Regions from separate parts of the Cyanobacterium stanieri LEGE 03274 genome, predicted to be linked through region 2. Evidence: predicted binding sites of a transcription regulator. Region 2 holds the regulator's gene; the other holds the start of a gene.
What was found. Region 2 encodes HrcA, which represses chaperone genes, less so after heat shock. Its sites were predicted from a motif close to TTAGCACTCNNANNNTNNGAGTGCTAA; they were not measured.
Positions count from the first base shown of each region.

Region 1: the regulator HrcA is predicted to act here: its motif matches at 6,183-6,209, upstream of groL (chaperonin GroEL).

Region 1 covers NZ_JADEWC010000018.1:38,148-45,766, forward strand. Annotated here, with positions in the region: gene thrC (threonine synthase) at 1-315, opposite strand, end outside; gene IQ215_RS09125 (efflux RND transporter permease subunit) at 663-3,803, opposite strand; gene IQ215_RS09130 (efflux RND transporter periplasmic adaptor subunit) at 3,917-5,476, opposite strand; gene IQ215_RS09135 (PadR family transcriptional regulator) at 5,578-6,081, shown strand; gene groL (chaperonin GroEL) at 6,255-7,619, shown strand, end outside.
Region 2 covers NZ_JADEWC010000006.1:81,296-88,914, reverse strand. Annotated here, with positions in the region: gene IQ215_RS04320 (TatA/E family twin arginine-targeting protein translocase) at 1-107, opposite strand, end outside; gene psbH (photosystem II reaction center phosphoprotein PsbH) at 171-374, opposite strand; gene IQ215_RS04310 (Na-K-Cl cotransporter) at 856-3,051, shown strand; gene hrcA (heat-inducible transcriptional repressor HrcA) at 3,271-4,356, opposite strand; gene cbiM (cobalt transporter CbiM) at 4,687-5,325, opposite strand; gene IQ215_RS04295 (carboxypeptidase-like regulatory domain-containing protein) at 5,364-5,900, opposite strand; gene IQ215_RS04290 (peroxiredoxin) at 6,054-6,509, shown strand; gene hslO (Hsp33 family molecular chaperone HslO) at 6,561-7,454, opposite strand.

The DNA of each region.
Region 1 (7,619 bases), on a different contig from region 2:
GGTGTTTCCCGTACTGGCACAGATAACAGCTTTTGCCCCTGCTTCTTTGGCTTTGGTAATAGCCATGGTCATTCCCCTGTCTTTAAATGATCCTGTGGGGTTTAAACCATCATATTTGACAAATACTTTAACGTTGCGTCCAATGAGATTGGAAATGTAGGGAACAGGAATTAAAGGGGTGTTTCCTTCTCTCAGGGTGACAACTGGGGTGGTTTCTGTGACGGGCAGATAGGCTCGATATTCTTCAATTAAGCCTCTCCATCCGCTTCTAGGAATATTGTTAAGTGTGTTTGGGGGAATTTTCGTCGCTACCACAGGTGTTAATTTTGAATAGATGACTGTCGTGATTATAACATATACTGTTACTCACTGCATAGTGAGGTTTCAGGTTACGGGTTGCAGGTATTAAGGTGATGGGGAGCATGGGAGATGAGGAGTAAGGGGGATAATAGCTTATACTAAATCCGTCAACCAAAATATACTTTAGTTCAATTTATTGAACGATAAGTTGTTAGCCTTGTAATTCATTGCAAGACGAGGGATGAGATATTTTCTAACTCGGATTTGGTATTAGGTGCTAGGTCATAATTTATTAACTGTCAATTGTCCATTGTCAATTGTTTACAAGACCATAAATTTTATCCCGAACTCAGGTTAGATAACTATTCGGTGATCAATTTATTTTGTCTTCTGGGCAAGACTTTTTCGACGGCCATTTTGATGACGATGTACAGAATGGGGACGACAAATAAACTCAAGAAAGTGGCTACTAACATTCCTCCAAATACTGCCGTACCTAAGGATTGACGACTTCCCGCCCCTGCTCCTGTGGCAATGACGAGGGGAAAAATCCCTGTGAGGGTAGAAATGGCAGTCATGAGAATGGGACGTAATCTTTGTTTAGAGGCTTCGATGGCTGCTTTAACCGTGGACATTCCCTCATCTCGTAGTTGATTAGCAAATTCCACAATCAAAATGGAGTTTTTACTAGCTAAACCGATCAACATCACTAAACCAATTTGACAATAAATATCATTACTAAAACCCCGCAAACTTTGAGCTAGTAAAGCGCCTAGAATAGCTAAAGGCACGGCCAAAATGATGATTAAAGGATCGATATAGTTTTCATACTGAGCAGATAAAACGAGGAAGACAAAGAGAATACCTAAGCCAAAAATAATAACCGCCACATTTCCAGCACTAATTTCCTCCAAAGAAATTCCCGTCCATTCATAGCCAAAACCTGCAGGTAATACTTGAGAGGCGATCGCCTCTACGGCTTCAATGGCATTCCCTGAACTATATCCAGGAGCAGGAGAACCATTGATTTCAATGGAGCGGAATAAATTATAGTGGTTAATGGTTTGCGCCCCCACCGTTGGGGTGATGGTAACAAGGTTAGATAAGGGAATCATCTCCCCTGCCCCAGAGCGGACAAAAAAGTTATCCATGCTCTCAGGGTTTGCCCTAAATTCCTTATCCCCTTGCACATAGACTCGATAAGACCTTTGTTGCATGGTAAAATCATTGACATAAGAACCACCCATCATGGTTGACATAGTGCTAAAAACGTCGTCTAAATCCACATCTAGCACCTTCGCCCTTTCCCGATTCACCTCCACAATCAATTGAGGACTATTGGCCGCAAACTGAGTAAACACCGCCGTCAATGCTTCATCCTGATTGGCTGCCCCCAAAAACTGCCCCATCACCTGCACCATGGATTGTAAATCGGGGTTAATGCGTCGATCCTGTAAATTGAAGGTGAAACCACCAAACGCCCCTAAACCTTGAATGGCAGGGGGGTTAATGGGAATAATCCTCGCCTCAGGAATCATGGCAAACTTAGGAAATAATTGACCGATAATCGCTTGGACAGATTGATTGGGGTTAGGGCGATCGCCCCAGGATTCTAAGGGAGTAAAAATAATGCCCTGATTAGGAGTATTACCCCCAAAAGAAAAACCCCCAATGGCGAAAGTTCCCACCACATCAGGAAGTTCCAAAATAATATCTTCCACCTGAGCCATCACATCGCTAGTATATTGCAAAGAAACCCCCTCAGGTGCTTGAACAATGGTAATAAAATAGCCCTGATCCTCATCAGGCACAAAAGCCGTCGGCACAGACGTATATAACCATCCCGTCACCGCAATCAATACCGCAAAAATTCCCACCACAAAAAATTTAAACCTAGCCAAAAATTTTAACGTCCCCTCATACCTCAAAGTTAACCAATCGAGAATAGAATTAAATCCATTAAAAAAAGGCTCAATCCAAGCGGGGGGATGTTGTCCTTTCTTCAATAACAAAGCACACAGAGAAGGAGTGAGAGTCAGAGCCAAAAAAGTAGAAATAACAATAGAAAAAGCAATGGTTAAAGCAAACTCCCGATATAAAGCCCCCGTTGTACCGGGGAAAAACGTCACAGGAATAAACACCGCCATCAACACCAAAGAAGTCGCAATAACAGCTCCCGTCAACTGCTTCATTGAGTCACTAGCCGCCTGATGGGATTCCATATCTCGATCTTGAATATAACGATAAATTTGTTCTACTACCACGATCGCATCGTCCACCACTAACCCCGTTGCCAGAGTTAAACCAAACAAAGTTAAAGTATTGATGGAAAAATCAAAAGCCCTCACAAAAGCAAAAGTTCCCACCAAAGACAAAGGAATAGTCAAAGAAGGAATCAAAGTGGTGCGCCAATCTTGTAAAAAGACCAAAATGATCAAAATTACTAACCCCACCGACATCAATAGGGTAATAATCACCTCATCCAAAGACTCCTGAATAAAACCCGTAGTATCAAAAGCCAACTGAATATTAATACCATCGGGAAACTGCTCGGCTAACTCCGCCATTCTCATTTTCACATTATCCGCCACCTCAAGGGCATTAGAACCAGGTAACTGATATACCCCAATGCCTACCGCTTCCACCCCTCGGAAACGCACAAAAGAGCCATAATTCTGGGCCCCTAACTCAACCCTACCCACGTCCTTAAAACGAATTAAAGATCCCGTTTCCTCATCGGTACTTAAAATAATATCTTCAAACTCCTCCGGCTCAGTTAACTGACTTACCGCCCGTAAAGAAATTTGAAATTCTTGCCCTTCCACCGCAGGTTCAGCACCCACAGCACCAACCCCCACCTGAACATTTTGTTCCCGTAAGGCATTTTCCACATCTATGGTGGTCAAACCACGACTACTGAGACGATTAGGATCAACCCATAAACGCATGGCATATCGTCTTTCTCCAAATACCGTCACATCGGCTACCCCCTCAATCCGTTTGAGGGCATCCACTAAAAACCTTTCGGCATAATTACTTAAAAAATCATTATCATATTGTCCATTGTCACTAAACATCCCAAAACCCATCAAAATATTGTTAGATTGTTGGCTTACCGTAACCCCTGTTCTTTGAACCACATCGGGTAACTGGGATTCGACCACAGAAATTTGATTTTGAATATCCACGGCCGCTAAATCTTTATTCCGAGAAGAATCGAAGGTGGCAGTAATACTACTTGTACCTGAATTGGTACTACTTGAGGAAATATATCTTAACCCCTCCACTCCGTTAATTTGTCTTTCGAGAATATTGGTAACGGTGTTTTCCACTACCTCCGCATCTGCCCCTGTGTAGTTGGCGGTAACCTGAATTTGGGTGGGGGCAATGTCAGGAAAACGGGCAATGGGCAAAGTGACAATACTGATAGTACCTACTAACAAAATTATCAGGGCGCAAACGGTGGAAAATACTGGTCTTCTGATAAAAAAATCAACGAACATTGGTTATTAATAGATAGTGGATAATTGATAATAAATAATTTGAGTTCCAGATAACATGGGGTAATGGACAATAATTATGCTCCCTTGCCTTTTGCTTACCTACAACCATTGGGTTATTGGGGCATCTCTCCATTTTGTTCAGGAGGCAGGGGCATGATGGGAGAGCCATCTTGAAGGTTTAAAATTCCTGCACTAACAATTTGTTCCCCTTCTTCTAATCCTTCTATTACTTCATAGTTATTCCCTTGTAAATCGCCTAATTGCACGGGGCGCTGTTGGGCAATCAATGATGGTTCTTCCCCTTGAGGGTTTTCGGCACTTTCTGCCACAAAAACAAAGTTATTACCACCCATCCTAGAAACGGCAGCGGAGGGAACAACTATACCAAGGCTTTCTTGCCAGATAATTCTTGCTCTGATGGAGGTTTGGTTAAACAGATTATTTTGAGATGGGTTTAAGGTTGCTTTGGTTAACACTAATTGACTATTGGTATTGACTTGGGGAGCAATAAAACTTATTTCCCCTGTGGTGAGAATTTCTCCTTGGTTGTTGATAATTTCCACAGGTAGCCCTAGTTGTAATCGATTTGCTTCTTCTAGGGGAATGGATAAGTTTGCTTCTAGTAAGTCGTTTTCGGTGATGGTGGTTAATGAATCTCCTGCGGTGACGAAATCTCCTACTTTGACGGGAATATCGCCGACGATGCCTGTGAAGGGGGCTATTATTTGAGCTTTTTCGATCTGTACTTCTACGGTGTTTACCCTGGCACTGGCTTGGGAAACTTCGGCTTCTGCTTGTGCGATTTCTTCTTGTCTTGTGCCGTTTCTGAGCAGTTGTAGGTTTTGTCTAGCTTGTTCTACATCTGCTTGTAGGGCGTTTAGGTCGGAGTCTCTGCCTTTGCGTTGAGCATCTAATCTTCTCTGGGCTTGGTTTACGGATGCTTGGGCTTGACGTTCTTCTGTGACAAATTCATCGAATTCGTCTTGGGATATGGCCCCTTCTTCAAATAAAACCCTATATCTTCTGGTTCTTTCTTGGGCTAGTTCTAACTCGGCCCGGGCGGAGTCTAGTTGGGCTTGAATTTCGGCGATTTCCTCTGGCCTTGCCCCCTGTCTGGCGTTGTTTAACCGTGCGATCGCCCCGTTCAACTGGGCTTGGGCTTGGGCTATTTCTTCGGGACGATTTCCCGCTCTAAGGAGGGCTAAACGGGAACGGACGCTTTCTAGTTGGGCTTGGGCTTGATTTAATTCGGCTTCTAGTTGATCACTTTCTACCCTGGCAATTATCTCCCCCGCACTCACCCTTTCTCCTTCGGCCACCAAGATACTCCTAATTCTGCCGTTAATTTCTGATCTGACGGTTACGGCCCTAGGGGCATCTAATCTACCCACAATGGTGCTGCTATCTTGCACTATTTCTGGTTCTAGGGTTTGCAACTTCACTGGGGAGGCTTGGGGTTGCCCTGCCATGGCCCCTGTGCGATCGCCCCCGTTTTCATTACCGTTGAATAGGAGAGTACCACCACCCCCCAATATGGCTAAAAAGGCTAATGCACCCACTACCCACCAAGGGGAAAATGATTTTTTCTTGGCTTCAGATTCAGGGTTTATAGTACCTTCTTCTTTTTCTTCAACATTTGACACTTCACTAGGGGCAGAATTAGGATTCGTCATATCAGATCTTGGTTTACTAATGTTGATGGTAAATTTTTATTAAGTTTAATTATATCAACAAAATATATCAATCTGATATAAAAAAATAGAATCAAAAAAATATGTTAGAGTTAGCAACCTTAGGTTTGTTACAAAAAGAGCCACTACATGGCTATTTATTAAAGAAACAGATGGAATTGTTTATGAGCGGGTGTATTAGTGTTAATTATGGAGCAATTTACCCGTTACTGAGACGTTTATTAGAAAAAGAATTAATTGTTGAGCAAGAAGATGGAAATAATAATCGCAAAATTTATAGTATTACCCCCGCAGGAAAGACAAAATGGCTAGAAAAAATGTTAGAACATCCCCACGAGAGTTGGGTTAATGCTCGTTCTCGGTTTATGATTAAGTTTTTCTTTTTTAGTTACCTTGAACCCCATGATCGTTTACATTTATTGGAGCATCGCTTAAAGGTATGTCAACTAAAGTTAGATGATCAAGATTTACAGATAGTTTATGATGATTGTTTTCAAGCGATAGCCCTGGAGCGCTATAAATCCGATATTAGTCGAGAAATCGACTGGTTAATGGAGCAATTAGCCATGGTGAATGACAAATTATAAGAATTTAAGAAAACCATTTTTCTCCTCCATGGAAAATCATATCCCAAATGAGCAACCTAAAATTTTGATTTGCCAATTTTGAAAAGGTGCAGATAACCGTATTAGCACTCACGCTCTAAGAGTGCTAAATTTATTTATGGAGAAAAAATATATCCTCATGAGAATTATTATTTATGTCTAAAATTGTATCTTTTAGAGAAGAATCCAGAAGAGCCTTAGAGGAAGGAGTTAACGCTTTAGCCAATGCTGTTAAAGTCACCTTAGGGCCTAAAGGTAGAAATGTATTATTAGAAAGAAAATTTGGAGCCCCCGAAATTGTAAAAGATGGTATTTCCGTCGCCAAAGAAGTAGAGTTGGAAAATCCTTCTCAAAATGCTGGAGCAAGATTAGTTAGGGAAGTTGCTTCAAAAACTAATGATGTGGCTGGGGATGGTACTACCACCGCTACGGTTATCGCCCAAGCTATGATTCACGAGGGGCTTAAAAACGTTACCGCAGGGGCTAATCCTGTGGCTTTACGTCGTGGTATGGACAAAGCTATCGCCTTGGCTGTAAAAGAAATTTCTGCCATGGCACAACCTGTGCAGGGAGATGTCATTGCTCAAGTGGCTTCTGTTTCTGCGGGAAATGACCAAGAAATTGGCGATATGATTGCCCATGCCATGGATAAGGTAACAAAAGATGGGGTTATCACCGTAGAAGAATCTAAGTCTTTAGCTACTGAATTAGAAGTTGTAGAAGGGATGCAACTTGACAGGGGTTATATGTCTCCCTATTTTATCACTGACCAAGAAAAGCAAATCGTTGAGTTAGAAAATGCTTTAATCTTAGTTACTGATAAAAAAATAAATGCGATCGCAGATCTCGTCCCTGTCTTAGAAGAAGTTGCCCGTGCAGGCGCTCCTTTACTCATTATCGCCGAAGACATTGAAGGGGAAGCCCTCGCCACCCTCGTAGTTAACAAAGCCAGAGGCGTATTAAATGTCGCAGCGATTAAAGCACCAAGTTTTGGCGATCGCCGTAAGGCCATGTTAGAAGATATTGCCATTCTCACAGGGGGTAGAGTAATCTCCGAAGACATCGGCTTAACTTTAGATACCGTCAAATTAGATGAACTAGGAAAAGCACGTAAAGTCACCATCGTAAAAGACAATACCACCATCGTGGCGGATGCCGGTAACACCGCCGATGTACAAAAAAGAGTCGCCCAAATCCGTAAACAACTCGAAGAAACAGACTCCGAATATGATGCCGAAAAACTACAAGAGCGCATCGCTAAATTAGCTGGTGGTGTAGCTGTAATTAAAGTAGGGGCAGCCACGGAAACTGATTTAAAAGAGCGTAAATTACGCATCGAAGATGCACTTAATGCCACTAAAGCGGCGGTAGAAGAAGGAATCGTACCTGGGGGCGGTACAACCCTCATTCACATGGCAAGTAAAATCTCTGCTTTCAAAGATACCTTAAGCAATGAAGAAGAAAAGGTAGGGGCAGAAATTGTCATTAAAGCCCTAGAAGCACCTTTACGCCAAATTGCT
Region 2 (7,619 bases):
TTTCCTAAAGTCTTACCGATTTCTGGTAATTTTTTCGGGCCAAAAACTAAAAGGGCTACCACAAAAATCAAAATTAATTCAGGAAGTCCGATGCCAAAAACATTCATAATAATCTTGTCTTAACTAAAGAGTCTGTAAATCAACAATCAACCTTATATCAATAGGAGAATTTATCTTCCTAAACTTGACCAATCTACCACGATTCCATCAAGAAGGAGAGAGGAGTTATAAATTTGGAGAATAATGAGCAGGAATACTAAAAATAAGAGCATGAAAACACCCATTAAAGGGGTGGTACTCCAACCGGGGGCTACTTTTCCGTATTCGGAGTTAAGGGGTTTTAGTAAATCGCCTAAAGGGGTACGTTGTGACATATTGAATCTTATATATATTTTAAATTTTTCGATGGTCTTTTTCGACAAGACGATTATAGCAAAATATGGGTCGTTTTTTTTGCAACTAAATGGGACGTTGAGGGGGAATATGAGGGATAGGGAGTGTGGGTGATGGGGAGTATGGGTGATGATAGTTCAATTATTTATTGTTAGTTGTCAATGGTTTACATTTTTGAAGATTATACATTTTATTCTGAACTCAAGTTAATTAAGATATAAGTGATCAAAAATATAGCTAAAATTTAAAGGTTATTATTTGATGGTTTGAATGATAATAAACTTTGGTTAATGATTTGTTTTTTAATGGTTAATATTAGACGATCGCCCTTAATAAGTTAATACTATTATGATCAAAAAATATATAGATCAGAGAACATTAATCAAGAAAGCATAACCGATAAAATAATCAAAATTGCTTAAAAAGCATATCTAAAAATAAATTTTTAATTAGTTGAATTATATGAATGTTAACGAACAAAAATCCTCCGGCTTAAGTGCCTTTGGGGGAGTTTACACCCCGTCTATTCTGACTATTTTGGGGGTAATTATGTATCTCCGTTTTGGTTGGGTGGTGGGTAATGTGGGTTTACTCGGCACTTTTATCATTGTTACTCTTTCTAACGCCATTACCTTTTTAACGGCTTTGTCGGTATGTGCGATCGCCACGGATCGAGTGGTTAAGGCCGGGGGTGCGTATTATATGATTAGTCGCTCTTTGGGCATTGAAACAGGGGGAGCGGTGGGAATCCCTTTATATATCGCTCAGGCGTTGTCGGTGGCGCTTTATACCCTTGGTTTTGCGGAGAGTGTCACCCAAATAGTACCTGCTTGGGCAGAATATCAACTTTACATAGCCTTAGCTATCACCATTGGCGTGGGTGTGTTAGCCCTCACCAGTGCTGAAATTGCCATTAAAGCTCAATATTTTATCATGGGGGCGATCGCCCTTTCCCTAGTATCTTTCTTTTTGGGGCAACCTGTGGAAGAGACACAAATGGAGCTATGGAGAAGCACAGATCAATCTTTTTGGCAAGTGTTTGCGGTGTTTTTTCCTGCGGTGACGGGCATCATGGCAGGGGTGAATATGTCGGGGGATTTGAAAGATCCTAGCAAAGCCTTACCCATTGGTACTTTGGCCGCCGTTGGCACTGGTTATGTCATTTATATGATTATTCCGATTTTTCTAGGTTTTAGGGCTGATGCTCAAACCTTGATTGATGAACCCTTTATCATGGCGAGGATGTCTTTTTGGGGAGGGGCGATCGCCCTTGGAGTATGGGGAGCGACATTAAGTAGCGCCATTGGTAGCATTTTGGGCGCACCGAGGGTATTACAAGCCCTAGTCAGAGATAATATTTTTCCCAAATCCCTCAGTTTTTTGGGGCAAGGGGCAGGTAAAAATGATGAACCAAGATTAGGTACAGCGGTAACTTTAGGCATTGCCGTAGCGGCGGTATGTTTAGGGGATTTAAACTTGATTGCTCCCATTTTAACCATGTTTTTCCTGACTACTTACCTAGTGTTAAACGCCTCCGCAGGTATTGAAAGTTTCCTCGATTCCCCTTCCTTTCGCCCCACCTTCAAAATCCATTGGAGTTTGTCGGTAACTGGTGCTTTGGGTTGTTTAGGGGTAATGTTTCTCATAAATGCGATCGCCACTATAGTCGCCGCCATTATCGTCTTAGGTATTTATCTATATCTGCAAAGACAGGAATTACAAGTAACTTGGGGGGATAGCCGTCGGGGAATGTGGATGGCATTACTACGCACAGGGATTTATCAAGTAGAAGAAGAAATCCCAGATCCCAAAAATTGGCGTCCCCATATCCTCACTTTCTTCCATTCTCCCCAGAAAAATTGGTCATTGGTCAAATTAGCCGACAGTTTTAACCACAAAGGCTTTTTAACCGTTGCCAGTGTCATTCCCGAAAGACGAGACTATCAAAGTAAACAAAACCTCGAAAATACCGTCAAGGAATACTTAACCAAAAATGAAGTACAAGGATTAGTAAAAATTGTTCGCTCTGATGACACCTTTGGCATCGTGCCTAAATTGGTAGAAAGCTACGGGATTGGTGCTTTAACCCCTAATACCATCATTCTCGGTAGTAGCACCGCTTGGCTAAGGGATGATTGGCAAGGGCATCAAGACTATTGCCAGATGGTTAGCCAAATTCATCAATTAAACAGAAATATCCTTATCCTCAAACAAAACCCCACCAATCCACTGGGTAAGCATCGCCGTATCGATGTTTGGTGGGGGGGAATGCAAGCCAATGGTAGTCTGATGATTTTACTTGCTTATCTGCTCAAAAACGACTGGCACTGGTCACGGGCGAACATTTACCTCAAATTAGTTGTCGGTAATCCTAACGCCCTAGAACCGACAAAAAACAACATTAGGGAGCTTATTCAAAAACTAAATATAGAACTGATTCCCGAAGTTATTGTCAGTGAAGAAAGTTCCTTTGATGATATTTTGCAGGAAAACTCTCGGGGCGCTGATTTAATCTTTTTGGGTTTAGCCCCCGCCGATGAAAACTTTGCCGAATATTACCATAGTTGGTTGAAAAGAACGGAAAATTTACCTACCGTTGCTTTTGTCATGGCCGCCAATGATTTTCCCTTTGAGGAAGTTTTACAAAAAGAAGGATGATTTATTATCAAATTTTCTGGTTAAGGCAGGGAATGGGCAATAGTAGATGTACTGCCCACCGTATAATGAATTACACGGCTAAGAGTAGTTCGTTCAATAAATTGAACTAATTGATATTACTAATTTATAAGTGGTCAGGCGGACTTGATATGATTCACTAACTTAAACAATATTTTATATCGAGGATCAGTTATTAAAATAACCTACTCCCCATCACCCCTACTCCTCCATGGCATTGGTAAGATAATCGGCGGTGGATTCCACAAGGGCGATCGCATCTTCATAGGCTATGCGAGTGGGGCCAATAATGCCCACACTGCCCACAGGGTAAGTACCTTGATAATAATTAGAAGAAATTAAACTGCAATAGTGCATAGATTGAAGGGGATTTTCCGAACCGATGGTAATTTTTACTTTGGAAAAAGATTCCTTTTGTTCATCTAAATTAAATACCACAGGGAAAAGTTTTTCCTGTTCCTCTTCTAGTAATTGTAATAAAATTTGTAAATGTTCTATCTGGGCAAATTCAGGCTGACGCACCATCTTGGCAATACCTTGTACCAGAATGGGACTGTAATTGGAAATACGGTAGTTTTCGGTAATTTTATCCAAAAGATGGTTAATAAAGTGGGCATATTGTTTAAAATCTTGTTCTAACTCACTCCAATCTAAATTATCTATGTCTAAGAGCGATCGCCCCTTGAGTTTATGATTAAGAAAATTAGACAACATCTGCAATTCCTGATCAATTACCTCCCCCATCTGATGATCATGATCTAAATTAAAATCTTGATGGTCAAATAATACCGACTCCGTTTGATAATTATCAATCACCATCACCAACATAATTTTTTGTTCCCCAATCCTCAACAACTGTAAATGGTAGATAATATTACTAGCAGTTTGGGGAAGGGTAACTAAGGCAATACAACCACTCAAATCCGATAAAACCTGAGTAATTTTTTTAAATAAAATCTCATAATTTTTCTGTGGCGCTCCCATTTGACGACTGAGATTTTTCGCCAAAGACTTTTTTAAAGGTTTTTTAGAAGGTAAAAGTCGATCTACATAAATACGATAACCCGAATCCGAAGGAATACGCCCCGCCGAAGTATAAGGCTGATAAAGAAAACCTGCTTTCTCCAACTTACCCATGACATTACGCACAGTGGCAGAACTTACACTAAAATCATATTCTTGAATTAAGGTTTTTGAGCCAACAGGTTCGGCAGTAGCTATATAATGTTTAACCGTTGCCTGTAATATTCTTTGATGGCGTTCATTAAGGTTAACTTGAACAGTCATCGTACAAAAATTGGTTGATGGTGAACAAAACGAAGTTTTATAAAATATTTATATTTTGATAGTATAACGTTTCATTCTCATTATGGTTAGTTTGCAGATTACTGGTTGATGGGGGGTTAAGGAGATGAGGAGTAGGGGAGATGAGGTGTTAGATATCGGGTATCAGGTTCAAAAATTTAGAACAACTCTACATTAATTAATGGTCTTATTTTCACTTCCTCAATAACTTAATAAAAACTTTTCATATTTTTAACCTGCCACCTGCTAAAAAAAATATGAGAACGTAAAATCAGTTAATAAAACGAAAAAGATATTAGTATTATAAAAAAATTAGTTACTAATAATTTCTGGCTTAATTTTTTCAAAAAAAGAAATAACAATAACTACTAAAATACCTTCAATAATTCCTTGAATACCGTAACCTATTAGAGAGGTAAAAAAAGTTGCTCTTTCTAATTCTATATTTAAATCAGGGCTGATATTAGCAAGATTAATAGAAATAAATAATAATGCCGATAGAAAAACTCCTAAAAATCCACCCAAAAAAAATATAATATTTTTGTCTATCTTAAAGTTAAATAAACTATACTTTTTGCAATGCCATAAAAAATAACTAATCAAAGCAGGTAAACCCAAAATAATACCATTAATTCCTAGGGTAGATAAACCACCATGTTGAAAAAAAACTGCCTGAAAACATAGGCCAATTAAAATGCCCAGAAAAGAAAAATATCCTAACATAATACCCATTAAACCGTTTAAAATTAAATGAATACTAAAAGGAGGAATGGGAATATGTATCAGTGAAGAAACGAAAAAAACAGCAGTTAATAAAGAGGCTTTAGGTATTTGTTCTTGATAGTTAGGTATTTTATGAATTTGTCGGAGACAAAACCACGTTAAGCCCCCTGTCATAGCATAACCCGAAATTGAAACGGTGGGAGATAGTAAACCATCAGGAATGTGCATTTGAGCAAATATATTTTAATAATAAATAGTAATAATTGTTATTGAAATTTTTCTTTATTAGAACGGGAAAAAAATAGAGCCGTGCCGACTAATCCCCATACCCCTGACATCGCCATTAATAACTTTTGTCCATTGTTGGGAGTTGCTGATATGTTATTAGAAATTTGACCTTGACTAGAATTAAAAATAACATTGTTATTTTCTTGGTTATTAATATTATTATCTGGGGTAATTTTCCCCACATCAGATGATAGAATAGGTATATTAATAATACTGCCATGACCTGCGGTGGTAACCTTTACAGTCCAAGTTCCCGTAGTATTTTGAGCCGGATAAAAAGTAAAATTACCATTTTCATCGGTTATACCTTGTAAATAAGGCTCTTGACTTGTATCTGGTGCATATATCAGCACTTGGGCATTTTTCATCGGTTGTCCAGTGTCATATTGAGCTTTAAGGGCGATCGCCCCTACCTTTTCATATTCAAGCAAAACCCCATGGGCAGAGGTTTTAACAGGAGAAAATAAAGTAGAAATAATCAAAATAGAACTAAACCATAATGATTTTTTTAACATGGAAAATATAGTAAAGATAATATACCCTTTCTATGTTTTAATATCGTCGTTATTTTTTCAATACCCCTATAGGGCATCAACTTTTATAACCCTCTAACATAGAGTCATAAGGCAATATAGAATATTACTATAAACCTTTATATATCATTAATTATGTCTGCATTGAAAATAGGCGATCGCATTCCTAACTTTACCTTACCTTCAGCAAACGGAGAAAAAATTAATATCGAAGACTTCATCGGCAAAAAATCCCTCGTTATTTACTTTTATCCCAAAGACGACACCCCCGGATGTACCGCCGAATCTTGCGCCTTTAGAGATAGCTACGAAGTATTTACCGATGCAGGGGCAGAAGTCATCGGCATCAGTGGAGATAGCCCCCAATCCCATCAACAATTTGCCCAAAAATATAACCTTCCCTTCATCTTACTAAGCGATCAAGGAAATAAAGTCAGAAAACTATTTGGTGTACCCTCCACCCTTTTTATTCTACCAGGGAGAGTTACTTACGTCATTGATAAAGAAGGTATTGTTAAACATATCTTTGACTCCATGCTAGACTTTAAAGCCCACGTTGACGAAGCCATAAAAACCATTCAATCCATGTAATAACAAACAAGGGGTTTTACCCCCTTGGCAAGAAATTGTTTAACTATGAATTTACTGAGCCTTAATATTTTCGATAACTTCCCGTAAATGCTCAGGGGTAGCATGGTAAACCTCATTGCAAAAATGACAAGTAGCCTCCGCACCGCCATCAGTGACAATCATATCTTCCAATTCATCCACCCCCAACATTCTCAAAGCCCCTAACATACGATCAAAAGAGCAACTACAATCAAACCTAACCATTTGTACCTCAGGGAAAATATGTAAACCAAAATCCCCCAACAAATCATTAAAAATATCCGTTAAACTTTTACCCTGTCTAAGTAGAGGAGTAAAACCCTTTAACTGCCCAACGCGCCCTTCCAAGGTAGCAATCAAATTTTCATCATGGGAAGCCTTGGGTAACACTTGTAATAAAATTCCCCCGGAAGCAGTAACTCCATCCTTGCCCACAAATACCCCCACCAACAAAGCCGATGCGGTTTGCTCGGAATTTACTAAATAATTGGCAATATCTTCCCCTACTTCTCCAGAAATAAGTTCTACGGTACTAGAATAAGGGTAGCCATAGCCCACATCCTTGATGACATACAAAAAACCTTCTTTACCCACTGCCTTACCAACGTCTAATTTTCCCATGGCATTGGGGGGTAATTCCACGGAAGGATTAGCCACATAACCCCTGACGGTACCATCTAACCCTGCATCTACTAATATTCCCCCTAAAGGCCCATTTCCTTTAATTTTGATATTTACCCTTGAGCCTTCTTGTTTCATGCTAGAGGCGAGTAATAAACCCGAAGACATCGCCCTACCTAGGGCGGCGGTGGCAACATAGGATAAGTTATGTCTATCTTTGGCTACTTGTACACTTTTGGTGGTGATTACTCCCACTGCACGGATACCGCCATCGGCTGCGGTTGCTCTAATTAGTTGATCGGCCATTTTGTTACATTTCTCAATATTTACTTTTTTATTATCGAATATTGCTGGGAAATCGACAAAAAGATCTTGGTTAATCTGAATTTGGGATAATATTTGATGGAGGACGGGCAATGGGCAATGGGCTAAAGATTTGAGGTGGGTGATAGTAAACTTTACTAATCGCAT